Pedobacter ginsengisoli: one gene and its partner. The main gene of each other region encodes a partner of the protein of the gene in region 2 in a complex. Links are inferred from orthologs where the notes say so. Each region holds a gene or a part of one and is shown on either strand. Other genes may lie near its edges.

What was found.
Region 1: the proteins of CPT03_RS10575 (region 2) and iscU are in contact, whole or in part, in a solved structure (PDB 5XT5), measured with the Bacillus subtilis proteins. The link is inferred for Pedobacter ginsengisoli from one-to-one orthologs.

What each region holds. Positions count from the first base shown.
Region 1 is NZ_CP024091.1:678,696-686,268, forward strand. The notes cover bases 4,641-7,573. They hold iscU (Fe-S cluster assembly scaffold IscU), read right to left. Parts: upstream 6,348-7,573; coding sequence 5,934-6,347; downstream 4,641-5,933. Other genes in these bases: CPT03_RS02785 (AMP-dependent synthetase/ligase), read right to left, coding at 4,641-5,411; CPT03_RS02790 (HesB/IscA family protein), read right to left, coding at 5,545-5,871; CPT03_RS02800 (IscS subfamily cysteine desulfurase), read right to left, coding at 6,464-7,573. Outside these bases: ung (uracil-DNA glycosylase), read right to left, coding at 1-132; CPT03_RS02765 (thioredoxin family protein), read right to left, coding at 135-608; CPT03_RS02770 (hypothetical protein), read left to right, coding at 755-1,294; CPT03_RS02775 (hypothetical protein), read right to left, coding at 1,328-1,546; more of CPT03_RS02785, read right to left, coding at 3,498-4,640. UniProt on the Bacillus subtilis protein: Part of the SUF-like system that mediates the biosynthesis of iron-sulfur (Fe-S) clusters. Acts as a sulfurtransferase and thus transfers sulfur from SufS to SufB.
Region 2 is NZ_CP024091.1:2,567,224-2,574,742, reverse strand. What follows is about bases 1,949-4,827. They hold CPT03_RS10575 (cysteine desulfurase), read right to left. Parts: upstream 4,056-4,827; coding sequence 2,841-4,055; downstream 1,949-2,840. Other genes in these bases: sufD (Fe-S cluster assembly protein SufD), read right to left, coding at 4,057-4,827; CPT03_RS10580 (SufE family protein), read right to left, coding at 2,392-2,841; CPT03_RS10585 (iron-sulfur cluster assembly protein), read right to left, coding at 2,066-2,380; CPT03_RS10590 (RrF2 family transcriptional regulator), read right to left, coding at 1,949-2,053. Outside these bases: CPT03_RS10595 (PQQ-dependent sugar dehydrogenase), read left to right, coding at 1-1,521; more of CPT03_RS10590, read right to left, coding at 1,580-1,948; more of sufD, read right to left, coding at 4,828-5,358; Fe-S cluster assembly ATPase SufC, read right to left, coding at 5,385-6,146; Fe-S cluster assembly protein SufB, read right to left, coding at 6,165-7,519. UniProt on the Bacillus subtilis protein: Type II cysteine desulfurase that acts as the initial step in the SUF-like Fe-S cluster assembly pathway.

The DNA of each region.
Region 1 (7,573 bases), 1.9 Mb from region 2 along the record:
TGATCCCTTAGGGTATACTGTGATGCCTTTTTGCTTTTCCTGCTGTAAGAAAGTTTTTAGATCTTTCATATAGCTCTTTTCAAATTCGGCATCTAGTTCTTTAAGCCAGCTCTTCTCTAAAGTAATCGACATATTTAGTTTTTTGATAATATAAGTGCCAAATCTTCTTCAATACTTATAATTGGTTTTTCAATAATCCGACCGAGCTCTTTTTCATCGTCATAAATAATAAAGGTTGGTACACGATCTATATTTAAGTTCTCTAATGACCCATTTTCCGCTTTTTTTGTTCTATCTACACAGATAAAAGTTATGTCTTTTTTATCAAGCGACGATGCATCTGTCGTTTTTAGAAAATGGGGTAATTGTTCACGGCTATCACCGCACCATGTTCCTAAAACAATGGTAATAGTTTTGCCTTTTAATAAAAGCTCTATTTCGTTTAAAGCACCAGATTCAGGAATATATTTTGAGTACCCATTGTCATACATTTTCCTCATAGATGGAAATGTTGTTATAGCATCACGGGTACAGGTATTTAATAGAATGATTTCGCCAGTTGAGGAATCTTCTACTTGCTTATTAATATGCGGCGCTGTGGTTTCCATAATTAAAGATTTGTAAATCTATTCATATTTTGAAAATCTTTAGGTAAAACATGAAAGGAACATGATTTCTTTTTTGTTTAAATTATAATTTTAAATCTGTTTTTTGGTATTTAAACACGATATTTGCAAAAAAAATATAAAAGGATATGCCAAATATAGTTCGTCTTATTTTAGGTTTTGTTGTGTTGGGAGCTTCTATAGCACTTATGTTTTTCAGTTTCTGGGGATGGGGTATTCTTGGTGTTTTTATTGGTATCCTAATTCTTGTAACCTATTTTTATAATGAGAATATGCTGCTTGCTCAGTGGTTTTTAAGAAAGGACAACATGGTTAAGGCCGAAGCCTTCTTAAAAAGAATTACCAATTATGAAAAGCAATTAATTCGGGTTCAACAGGGCTATTATAATCTTTTGATTGGTCTTATTGAGTCTAGAAAGGCTCCTATGCAGTCAGAAAAATATTTTAAGAAAGCACTTTCTTTAGGTCTGCATATGGATCATAATATTGCCTTAGCTAAATTAAGTTTAGCTGGAATATCTATGGCAAAAAGAAATAAGAGAGAAGCACAAATGTATCTGACTGAAGCAAAGAAGGCAGATAAGAATAAGCTACTTGCTGATCAGATAAAACAAATGAAGGATCAGCTTGGAATGATGGATAGACAACAACAGGTACGATACAGATAAGAGAAACTTAAAGCCACATGCAAATGTGGCTTTTTATTTTTCGCTTAATCTGTCAAAGTTCTCATTTGGTTCATAGTGTTCCGAAGTTCTGCTGATGATATCATCTTCAAGATAATCTTTCTTTCTGCTAAAGAACAATTGTTCTGACTGTATTCTTGTAATTAGCTGACGGATTAAAGTCAAATCAAATGCTTCTTTACTTAGCTTTATACAGTATTCTTTTTCTGTTATTTCAAGGCTTGAGCTATTCATAATTTATCAATTTTAATACGCCCTAAAAATAGAAAAGGCCTGCTAAGATTTTATGTAGCAGGCCTTTAAGTTTGTGTTATCTCTATGTTAAGAAAACCAAGCGGTTACGTCTTCTTTTGAAGGCATGGTTAATTCCAGTTTAAGTTTCTTACGCATCCCCCAAGATCATTGAAAACCTTGTTTGGATTAGCTCCTTTTAACTCTTCAATTGTATTGATTCCCATTTTTCTAATCACCTGAACCCATTCAGCAGGAACGCCTGCACTTACGAAATCTTCATCGGTGGTTACCTTTGCTTTTTTCTCAGGCCTCATTTGAGGGAAGAACAATACCTCCTGGATAGTAGATTGGTTAGTCATCAACATTACTAATCTGTCTATTCCTATTCCTAAACCTGAGGTTGGAGGCATCCCATACTCAAGAGCACGGATAAAATCGTCATCCATAGCCATTGCTTCATCATCACCCCTGGCTGCTAATTTCAATTGATCTTCAAAACGTTCTCTTTGATCAATTGGGTCATTAAGCTCTGAATAAGCATTTGCAATTTCTTTGCCCATTACAAACAATTCGAACCTTTCTACCAAGCCTTCTTTGCTTCTGTGTTTTTTAGCAAGCGGGGTCATCTCTAAAGGATAGTCAGTAATATAAGTAGGTTGGATTAGGTTAGCTTCAACCTTCTCACTAAATAGTTCATCTATAAGTTTTCCCCGGCCCATAGAATCATCTATTTCAACATTTAAACTTTTGCAAGTTTCTTTCAGTTCCTCTTCGGTCATGTTAGAAACATCTATGCCAGTATATTTTTGAATAGACTCATACATTGTCAATTTCTCATATGGTCCTTCAAAGTTGATTTCATGTTCGCCGACCTTCACAACCGCAGAGCCATGAATAGTTTCTGCTACTTTTTCAAGGCATTCTTCTACCATACTCATCATCCAGATATAATCTTTATAAGCCACATAGATTTCCATAGAGGTGAACTCTGGATTATGCGTGCGGTCCATACCCTCATTTCTGAACATCTTACCAAACTCATATACTCCATCAAATCCTGCTACAATAAGTCTTTTTAAATAAAGCTCATTTGCTATACGAAGGTATAGCGGCATATCTAAAGTATTATGATGCGTATTGAAAGGACGGGCAGCAGCACCACCATGAATAGGTTGTAGTATTGGCGTTTCTACTTCCATCCAGCCTTGGTTATCAAAATAATTTCTCATAGTATTGATAACTTTAGATCGATTGATAAAGATCTGTTTAAAACCCGGATTTACCGTTAAATCAACATAGCGTTGTCTGTAACGTAATTCAGGATCAGTAAATCCATCATATATATTACCCTCTTCATCGCGCTTAACTATAGGCAAAGGTTTTAAAGCTTTTGAAAGTAGCTTAAACTCTGTAACATGAACAGAAATTTCACCTGTTTGAGTGGTAAAAACGTAACCTTTAATACCTATAAAATCTCCTAAATCAAGTAGTTTTTTGAAAACAGTATTGTAAAGAGATTTGTCTTCATCCGGACAAATATCATCTCTCTTTATATAAACCTGTATTCTTCCTGTAGAATCTTGTATTTCAACAAATGAAGCACTTCCCATAATACGACGTGTCATTATCCTACCAGCTATACTAATGTTCTTATATGCAGTTTTGTCTCGCTCGTAGTTTGCTAAAATATCGGCTGCAGAAGCATTTATCTCAAATGCTTCTGCAGGGTAGGGGTTTATCCCTAATTCACGTAACTGATTTAGTGAATTACGGCGCAATAATTCTAATTCTGATAGTCCTGTACTCATATATCTTTTATATCCGGCATTGAGCCGTATAGTTTTATTTGTATTGTATTTTGAAATTATGCAAAAATAGGTATTTGCAGCATTTTTTTACTTGTATTAAATAGGAATATTCACTGCAAAACAAATTAGGTGTTGAAAGTATATTAATCTGCATCAACAGACTCATTATACATCTGGTTAATAGTTTCTGCATATTTTTTTTCAAGAACTTTTCTTTTAGCTTTTAAAGTTGGTGTTATTTCACCCTCTTCAATACTAAAAGGATTACGCTTAACTTTAAAATTCTTGATTCGTTCGAATTTTGCAAGTTCTCCAGAAAGTTTTTTAATATCCTGTCCTATCCAATCTATAATTTCTTTTTCTATAATAAATGGCTCAGGCTTTTGAAAAAATGATTCAGGAAGTTTAAATCTTTCTTGAAGATTTTCTTTGTTGGGAATAATGATAGCAGTAAGGTATTCTCTTTTGTCCCCAATTAAAAATAGCTGATCTATTTTAAGGCTTTTAAGGTATATATTCTCTACAGGAGTAGGATAAACATTTTTCCCATAAGCATTTACGATCATGTTTTTTAATCGATCTGTAATTTGTAAATTCCCTTTGTAAAATCTCCCAATATCACCTGTATGGAACCAATTGTGTTTGTCAATAGCTTCAGCGGTTTCAGCTGGCTTGTTAAAATAGCCCTGCATAACACAATGGCCTCTAACTATAATTTCTCCTTCAGCACACTCAAAATTTGGATCAAAAGATTCATGTGTTTGGATATTAATCATTTCTTTGGTTTCAACATCCTGAATTCCAATTTCAATGCCTGGAATTACGCGTCCAACTGTTCCATACACCTGTCGGTGGTATTCAGTTACCGACATAACTGGCGAAGTCTCCGTTAATCCAAATCCTTCAAGTATTTTTATGTCAAGGTTTCCAAAGAATTCGCCAACATTTTTAGGTAAGGCTGCTCCGCCCGAAATCATAAATTTTAATCTGCCCCCTGTTTTCTCTTTTATTTTGCTGAAAACAAGTTTCTCGGCGATTGAGCGTTTCATAGAAAGAAATATACCGGGAGTTTTTCCTTTTTCTTTTTCGTGACGATAATTTTTCCCTGTTTCAAGTGCCCAAAGAAAAATTTTAGACTTTAGTCCGTCGCCGGCTGTCCCACTTTTTATCGCTTTATCGTGAATCCTTTCTAATAGCCTTGGAACACAATTCATTACTGTGGGTTTTATTTCGCCCATATTTTTTGCCAGGAGCTCTAAACTTTGAGCAAAGGCAATTTTGCATCCCTGAGCACAGCAAACATGGTAAGTTGCAGTACGTTCAAAAACATGTGATAATGGCAAAAAAGATAAGAAGGTTTCAGTTTCATCAATAACAGGAATCTGTTGCAGGCAAACTTTTACATTCTCAACAAAATTGCTGTGTGAAAGCATCACTCCCTTAGGGGTGCCGGTAGTTCCAGAGGTGTAAATCAATGCTGATATATCTGAAGGGGTTAGCGAGTTCCTTATCTCTTGTATCTCCGTTAGTTTGTCAGCTGTAAGGTTTTTTTTGGCATTAAGTACTTCTTCAAAGCTAATAATTTCCGCATTAAAATCTTCCGGAACAGTAACTTTTGTGTATTCTGCAAAAGCAGGGATTATGTAGTTTAGTTGTCTGCAGTTACCAGAAATTTTAAGAATTTTTTTATAAAGGAAGGTATTCCCAACTAAGATAGCTTTGATACCAGAATCATTAATGATATATTCTACTTCATGTTCAGAAAGGGTAGGATATATTGATGTATTGATAGCTCCAATCTGTTGTATTCCCTGATCATAATAAACATATTCTGGTGAGTTCTCTATCATTAGTCCCATTCTGTCACCTTTTTTTATTCCTTTATTTAAAAAGAACAATGAAACCGCATCTGCATTGTCAAGAGTTTCTTTGAACGATATTTCTTCCCATTCTGAACTCTTTTTGTCTATAAGAAAGGTCTCTTCCGGTTTGTGAATATTTTCAACTACATTTCGCAGTAAACTGGGAACTGTAGAAGACTCGTTGAATGATACCATATTGTATGATTGGTTAGCTTGTTAAAGCAATGATAAACTTTTCCTTTTAAAAATGCAACCAGCATTGCAAGGCACATTTTGATAATAAAAAAGGGCGCTAAAAGCGCCCTCTACAAATATAGTGAAATGTATGTTAAACAGAAAAACTCTCTCCGCAACCACAAGAACGACTGGCATTTGGGTTGTTAAAATTAAAGCCTTTTCCATTTAAACCATCAGAAAAATCAAGTTCAGTACCAGCCAGATATAAGAAGGACTTCATATCCAGGGCTATTTTAATACCCTTGTCCTCAAAAAACTGATCTCCTTTTTGTTCTTCGTTATCAAAGTCCAGATTATATGATAATCCTGAACAGCCACCACCTTTAACTGAAACGCGCAAGAAATAGCTGTTATCCATATGCCCATCTTGCATAAGGTGATCAATTTTATTCTTTGCTTTCTCTGTTATTGTAATCATTTTAATAATATTTAGCAGTTAGTATAAAGTAATTCTGCTGATTGCAGTACTCCATACACTACTTAGTGATGAGATTTAGCTAACTCAAATGGTTCCATCCCGTTTTTAACGCGATAATCGTTAATTGCTGATTTAATAGCATCCTCAGCTAATACTGAACAGTGGATTTTTACCGGAGGTAGCGCTAATTCTTCAACAATATCCATATTGTCAATTGCTAATGCCTCATCAACAGTTTTCCCTTTTAACCATTCAGTTGCAAGTGAAGATGATGCAATTGCAGATCCACATCCAAATGTTTTGAATTTAGCATCTGTGATTACGTTGTTATCATCAACCTCAATTTGTAAACGCATAACGTCGCCGCACTCAGGTGCACCAACAAGGCCTGTTCCAACCGATTTACTATCTTTATCTAAAGTACCAACATTTCTAGGGTTGGTATAGTGTTCCATTACTTTTTCTGAATATGCCATCTTATTCTTGATTTATGATTTCAGATTTACGATCTCCAAAACCTTTTAAATTTTATCTTTTATATTTTGACTTTAGATTGAAATCGTAATTCGTAAATCCAAAATCATACTTATCATTAGTGTTCAGCCCACTCAATTTTACTTAAGTCAATACCATCTTTAAACATTTCCCAAAGTGGAGAAAGGTCTCTAAGGTGGTTCACTGCTTTTTTGGTGTTTTCTATTGCATAGTCAATTTCTTCTTCTGTTGTAAAACGACCTAATCCAAAACGGATAGAAGAGTGAGCAAGATCATCCGACAATCCCAGGCTTTTTAAAACATAAGATGGTTCTAAAGACGCTGAAGTACAAGCAGAGCCAGATGAAACGGCAAGGTCTTTCATAGCCATCATTAAACCCTCACCTTCAACATATTTGAATGAAATGTTGGCAACATGAGGTAAGCGGTGTTCAACGTTACCATTTACATAACTTTCTTCCATTTGAGCTAATGAGGATTCAAGTTTATCTCTTAAACCAGATAAGCGTTTAGCTTCACTATCCATCTCTAAACGACAAAGTTCACAAGCTTTACCAAGACCAACAATACCAGGTACGTTCAATGTACCCGAACGCATACCACGTTCGTGGCCGCCGCCATCCATTTGTGCGGTAACCTTAACCCTTGGATTTTTACGACGTACGTAAAGTACACCTACTCCCTTAGGACCATACATTTTGTGAGCAGAAAATGCCATAAGATCAATGCCATCAGCATTTACATCAACAGGGATTTTACCAACTGCCTGGGTAGCATCTGTCATAAATAATGCGCCATATTTATGAGCAATTGCAGATATTTCTTTTATTGGTTGAACAACGCCTATTTCATTGTTTCCATACATAATGGTTACAAGAATCGTTTGATCAGTCATTGCTGCTTCAAGTTCCTGAAGATCAATAAGGCCATCTTCTTTAACCTTAAGATAAGTAACCTTTGCACCAGATTTTTCCAGATGTTTACAAGTATCTAATACAGCTTTGTGTTCAGTTGTAGCAGTAATGATATGATTACCCTTATCCTGATACATCTCAAAAACACCTTTTATTCCAAGATTGTCGGCCTCTGTAGCACCCGAAGTAAAAATGATTTCTTTTTCTGTACAGCCAATTAATTTGGCTACTTGTTCACGTGAGTAATCAACAGCTTCTTCAGCAACCCACCCAAAGGCATGATTACGGCTGGC
Region 2 (7,519 bases):
AAGTATCTGTTTCCTGCATATTATGAGGGTAAATGGTTAATTACTGATTGGGTGCGTGGCTGGATATTGGCTGTAACTTTTGATGAAAACGGCATGTACAAATCTATGGAACGTTTCTTGCCGGAACTTACATTAAGGGGGCCTATTGATATGAAGTTTGGCCCTGACGGTAGTTTATATGTGCTTGAATACGGAAATGGGTACTTTAAGGATAATCCGGAAGCAGAGTTAATTAAAATTGAGTTTAATGGCGGTAACCGTAAACCTCAGGTACAGGTTGCAGCAAATAAAACAGCTGGAGCTTTACCATTAAAAGTTAAATTATCTTCGGCAGGTACAACTGATAGTGATGGCGATGTATTAAAATACGAATGGAAAATTACTAAAGGTGGTGTGTTAAAGCAAACATTTAAAACTGCTAATCCTGAGGTACAGCTTGCAGCAGCCGGTGTTTACAAAGCTACGCTTACGGTTACTGATCCGCATGGCGCAAAAAATAGCAAATCGCTGGAGCTTGTGGCCGGAAATGCAACGCCTGTAGTTAAGTTTAACTTTACAAAAGGAAATTCAAGCTTTTATTTCCCTGCCAGTATAATCAATTATGCTGTTAGTGTTACAGATAAAGAGGATGGAAGCCTGGCTGATAAAAGGATACCTGCTTCTCAGGTTTCTGTAGCCATCAATTACTTGTCTGAGGGATATGATTTAACTGTTGTTGCGCAAAATCAGAATCAGTTTGATGTTTCTGCTCAGTATGCTAAAGCAAAAGCTTTAATCAAGAAAAGTGACTGTAATGCTTGCCATGCTGTAGATACTAAATCTTTAGGCCCATCATTTACCGAAGTGGCTTTAAAGTATAAAGGAGATAAAACTGCAGAAGGAAGGCTTACCAAAAAAGTTATTGACGGTGGTTCAGGTGTATGGGGTGATGCAATGATGCCTGCACATTCATCAATGTCGACCGCTGAAGTAAATTCTATTGTTAAATATGTATTGAGTTTTAGCGAAAAGAAAACTGCACAGAAATCGTTGCCGGTTACTGGTTCTTACACTACAAATGTGCAACCAGACCAGCCAAACAAAGGAAGCTTTATTTTTAGAGCTGCTTATAAAGATCATGGTACCAAGTTAGCTCCTGCACAGTTTGGAGAGGATATTGTTGTATTGCGCCATCCTTATGTACTTGTTAACAATACGGATAACGCTAGTGAAGTTAGCTTTAACGACAATAAATCTGTAGCAACTGCTAAGGTTAAAGGTGCTTATCTGCAACTAAATAAAGTTGACTTAACGGATATTAAGAAGATTGAATTTGTTGGTGCTGATAAGACATCGACAGGTAAAATTGAGGTTCGTATTGATTCACCTGACGGAAAACTTATAGGTCAGTCATCTTCGAAAGAAAGCGGTAGTTTAAATACAGTTGCTGATATTGAATCGCTTAAAGGTAAATACAATGTTTATTTTGTGTTTACAGAGCCTTCTGCTCGCTTAAAAGCAATAAGTATGAAGAACCTTTAGTGTAAATTGATAAAATGTAAAAGGGCGGCAACTTTATAGTTTGCCGCCCTTTTACATTTTAGAGTTTAGCCATTTTTAAGGCGTTTATTTTGTTAATTATCTGAAGGTTAGATTCTTGTTCAGTGCTGATAAGTTCCTTTAATGAAATATTGTTCAATAACTGATCAACTGACATTTGAATCATTTGCCATAAAGAACGAACAGAACAATCTACAGAGTTGGTGCATAGTTTTAAGGCGCCTGAGTAATCTTCACAGAATTTATTGCTGTATAGAGAACCACCAAGAACCTTCATTACCTGATTAATATTTATGTCTTCGGCGGGTTTAGCCAATATGTATCCGCCTTTATTGCCTGGTGTGCTGTTTATGTAACCCGCAAGGCGAAGGGTACGCGTAAGTTTCGCCACGTAAGCCGCAGAAAGCCCCTCTGCATCACTAATCATAGGAATGCTTGCTCCTTCTTTTTCGCCATGTCGGGCGATGTGGAGTAGTATCCTTAAGCCATATTCTTCCTGAGCAGTAATTTTCATTGTTTATTATAATTACATCATTCCTAATTCGAACTTTGCTGTTTCCGACATCATGCCTCTGTTCCAGGCCGGTTCCCAGGTTACAATTACAGTAACCTCATTTACTCCATCAATTTCTTTTACCTTTTGCTCTACTTCTAAAGGGATAGATTGTGCAGCAGGGCATCCGGGAGCTGTAAGTGTCATTACAATCTGTACGTTGTTGAGCGGGGGCAATATCTCTGTTTCATAGATAAGTCCCAGTTCATAAATACTTACAGGAATTTCCGGATCGTAAATGGTTTGCAGGCAATCGATCACTTTCTGTTTTAATTCTTCTTTATCCATGATCTTTTAATTTATTTATGATCAGTTTTTTGAGTGCTAACCGTTTGGAAGGCGATAGCGTAATTTTTCATTTGCTTTATCATTGATAGTAAGCCGTTAGAACGGGTCTGTGCTAAATGAGTCATCATGCCAATATCTGTTATAAAATCTAGTCGCGCCTCAATAATTTCTGCAGGGCTGTGACCGGATAGTACTTTTATAAGCATACTGATCAGGCCTTTTACAATTACTGCATCGCTATCAGCTTTAAAAAATACACTGCCATCTTCATAAGAGGCTACAAGCCAAACGGTACTCTGGCATCCTTTTATTTTGTTTTCATCAAGCTTGTACGCATCGTCTAGGACTGGTAGTTTTTTGCCCATGTCAATAATATACTCATACTTGTCTTCCCAGGAATCAAACAGCGCAAAGTCCTCAATTATCTCTTTTTCTATTTCATGTATCGGCTTAATATTCATTATGAAAGCATTTTTATGGTTTTATGCAAACCTGTAATCAGCGCATCTACTTCTTCTTTTTGGTTGTAAAGGGCAAAGGATGCTCTTATGGTACCCGGAATGCCAAAACGCGCCATTAAAGGTTGTGTACAGTGATGGCCGGTTCTAACTGCAATTCCTTGATTGTCCAGTAAAACACCTACATCCTGAGGGTGTATGTTCTTAATGATAAAAGACACCAGACTTACTTTTTCTTTAGCATTACCAATAATGGTAAGGCCCGGAATTGCTTGCAGTTGAGCTGTGGCGTAAGTAAGTAATTCTTCTTCGTGAGCTCTTATGTTAGATTTTCCCGTTTCTTTAATAAAATCGAGTGCAGCCTTTAATGCAATGGTGTCGGCTATATTAGGTGTGCCTGCTTCGTATTTATAAGGCAGGTCATTATATGTAGTTTTTTGGAAGGTAACTTCCTTGATCATTTCACCGCCGCCCTGAAAAACAGGCATTGTTTGTAGTAAATCCTTCTTGCCGTAAAGCACACCAACACCTGTTGGGCCATATACTTTATGGCCAGAGAAAGCAAAAAAATCGCAATCCATTTCCTGTACATCTATATCAAGATGTACAGCTGATTGTGCTCCATCTATTAATACTTTAGCATTAACCTGATGTGCTGCTTCGATGACCTCTTTAATTGGATTAACTGTGCCTAATGAATTAGAAACATGAACAACAGACACTAATTTTGTTTTGTTGCTAAGTAAAGCTTTGTAGGCATCCATTAAAAGTTCCCCATTATCATTAACGGGGATAACCTTTAGAACAGCAGCTTTTTCTTCGCAAAGTATTTGCCATGGAACGATGTTGGAATGGTGCTCCATGCCCGAAATAATGATTTCATCGCCGGGCATAATATTTTGTCGGCCCCAGGTATTAGCAACCAGATTAATCCCTTCTGTTGTACCTCGGGTAAATATGATTTCTTCTTCAGATGCAGCGTTTATAAACTCTTGTGCAGTATGGCGGGTAGCTTCGTAAGCCATTGTAGCTTCTTCTGCAAGGGTATGGATGCCTCTGTGTATATTGGCGTTGTAATGCGTATAATAATGCGTAAGTGCATCAATAACAACTTGCGGTTTTTGTGAGGTAGCGGCATTATCGAAATACACCAAAGGTTTGCCCTTAACCGTGCGGCTAAGTATTGGGAACTGCTGTCTGAGATCTGAAATAGCCATATTATTGAATTGCTAAATGTTCATAGATAAGTTTAGAAACGTAACCGCGTAAAGGTTCGGGCTTAATCTGGTCAACAATGTCGGCAGCAAAAGCTTGTAATAGAAGCACTTCAGCACTTTCTTTTGGGATGCCTCTTGCCCTTAAATAAAACATTGCTTCTTCATCTAGCTGACCTATAGTGCATCCATGTGAGCATTTAACGTCGTCTGCAAAAATCTCAAGCTGCGGTTTCGTATTTATGGTGGCATTTTCTGACAAGAGAATGTTTTTATTGCTTTGATAAGCATTGGTTTTTTGTGCATCTGGCTGAACCATTATGCGACCATTAAATACGGCAGTAGCGTTATCATCAGCAATTCCCTTATACAATTGATTGCTAAAGCAGTTTGGTTTTAAATTGTCTATAAGGGTATGGTTGTCTGCATGGCTTTTGCCCTTTAGAAAATACAAACCATAAAGATGGGTCTCGCTACCTGTTGCATCAAGTATCAGGTTCATATTGTTGCGTACAATATTCCCGCTAAGCGTAATGGTTACTGTATGTACATAACTTCTACCAATTTGCCTGATATGAGTACTGCTTACCTGACTGGCATTTGCCGTGTCGTTTTGAATTTTATAATACTCTACGTAAGCATTTTCTTTAACCACAACTTCTACAACCTGGTTGTTAAAACTATCTGACAAGCCAAGGGTAGTATAGCTTTCTGTTAACTGTAGTCTGCTACTTTCATCAACCAAAATCAGACTTCTTGGTTGTGCAAGTGCCGGGTTTTGCCTGGCATCTAAAATATGATAGCAATAAACAGGATGCTCCGGTTCTTTACCTTTAAGGACATGAACGAAAACACCACCATTGATAAAAGATGTATTTAAAGCTTGGATACCATCGTTTAAGTACTTGCCACTTTGGTTTAGGTGCGCCGCAACAACATCCTTATATTCGCTTTTGGCAGCTTCTTCAAGGGGTAAAACAATAAGGTCTGTAGTGTCTGAACGGATGGTAGAGAGATCGGCTATAAAACGGCCGTTTACAAATACGAGTTCATTGGCTTGTTTATAGCCAGGTAATCTGATAGCATCAATATCCGCCAAAGTAATTGTAGAGTTTTCTGCTATTTGATATTCCTTATCGAACAGGCTGCTTACATTTGTATATTTCCAATCCTCATCACGATAAGTAGGAATTCCATCTTTATTAAATGCATCAAATCCGTTTTGCCTTAAACTGGCAATTGTATCTTTAGGATTTGCTTCCTGTAGCTGTTCAAACTGATCTTTAAAATAAGTTATATTGTTCATTGTAAAGTCTTTTAAATGGACTGCTGCTAATTGGCAGCTAAATCAATATCATCAGTAATAAAGTCGTATCCTTTTTCTTCCAGCTCAAGTGCCAGCTCTTTGGTGCCCGATTTAACGATACGGCCTTTGTAAAGCACATGTACAAAATCAGGCTGGATGTAATCAAGCAGACGTTGATAATGAGTGATCAGCAATATTGCACGATCAGGACTTCTGAGCTTGTTGATGCCATTTGCAACTATACGAAGTGCATCAATATCCAAACCGGAATCAGTCTCGTCCATGATGGCAAGTTTAGGTTCAAGCATGGCCATTTGGAAAACTTCGTTACGTTTTTTCTCTCCGCCAGAGAAGCCCTCGTTAATTGAACGGCTTAATAAACGCTGGTCTATCTCAACCAGGGCCATCTTTTCTTTCATCATCTTTAAAAAGGCAACGGCATCTAGAGGTTCCTGACCAAGATATTTACGCTTTTCGTTTACGGCAGCTTTTATAAAGTTGGTAGTACTTACACCTGGTATTTCTACAGGATATTGAAAGGCTAGAAATAAGCCTTCTCTGGCTCTATCTTCGGTTGATAGCTCAAGCAGGTCCTTACCTAAAAAAGAAACATCACCTTCTGTAACTTCATATTCTTCTCTGCCCGCGAGTACAGAGGCCAGGGTGCTTTTTCCTGAACCATTTGGCCCCATAATAGCATGTACCTCACCGGGTTTAATATCCAGGTTAATTCCTTTTAAAATTTCTCTTCCGTCTATATTTGCGTGTATATTCTTTACTGATAGCATAATTCTTATAAATTTTGTTTAACCTACACTGCCCTCCATGCTGATGGCCAGTAGTTTTTGTGCTTCAACGGCAAATTCCATTGGCAACTGATTCATTACTTCTTTGGCAAAGCCGTTTACAATAAGGGCTACTGCAGTTTCTGCATCAATGCCTCTTTGCTGGCAATAAAATAGCTGATCTTCTCCGATTTTTGAAGTAGTTGCCTCATGTTCTACAATTGCAGTTTTATTTTTAACTTCTATATAGGGAAAGGTATGCGCACCGCATTTATCACCTAACAATAAAGAATCGCATTGCGAATAATTACGTGCATTGGTGGCCTGTTTGCTGGCTCTGACTAATCCTCTGTAGCTGTTTTGGCTATGGCCAGCAGAGATTCCTTTGGATACGATTCTGCTCCTTGTATTTTTGCCAAGGTGAATCATTTTTGTTCCCGTATCTGCTTGTTGATGGTTATTTGTAAATGCTACTGAATAAAACTCGCCAATGGAATGATCGCCTTTTAGAATTACACTAGGATATTTCCATGTTATTGCTGAACCGGTTTCGACCTGGGTCCACGAGATCTTAGAATTATCTCCCTTACAAATACCACGTTTGGTTACAAAGTTGTATATACCGCCCATGCCGTTCTTATCGCCTGGATACCAATTTTGTACTGTTGAATATTTGATCTCAGCCTTTGTATGTGCTACCAGTTCTACCACTGCCGCATGTAACTGGTTTTCATCGCGCATTGGAGCGGTACATCCTTCAAGATAGCTTACATAGCTTTCATCTTCGGCTACAATTAAAGTACGTTCAAACTGCCCCGCATTTTCTGTATTGATGCGGAAGTAGGTTGAAAGCTCCATTGGGCAACGTACTCCCTTAGGAATATAACAGAATGATCCATCGGTAAACACTGCAGAGTTTAAGGCCGCAAAATAATTGTCGGTCATGGGAACTACTGATCCAAGATGTTTTTTTACCAACTCGGGATGCTGTTGTATTGCCTCGCTGATTGAGCAGAAGATTACACCTATTTCCGAAAGTTGTTCTTTAAATGAGGTAGCTATAGAAACGCTATCCATTACCACATCTACCGCTACTCCTGTAAGTCTTTTTTGTTCGTTCAGAGAGATTCCGAGTTTCTCAAATGTGGCGAGTAATTCCGGATCGGCTTCATCAAGGCTGTTCAGCTGCTTTTTAGGCTTTGGAGCCGCATAATATATTATATCCTGATAATTGATTTCAGGGTACTTAACGTTCGACCATTTTGGTTCTTCCAGCTTTAACCAATGGTTGTAAGCTTTAAGTCGCCAATCTAACATCCATTCCGGCTCGTTCTTTTTATTTGAAATAAGTCGGATGGTATTTTCATTAAGCCCCT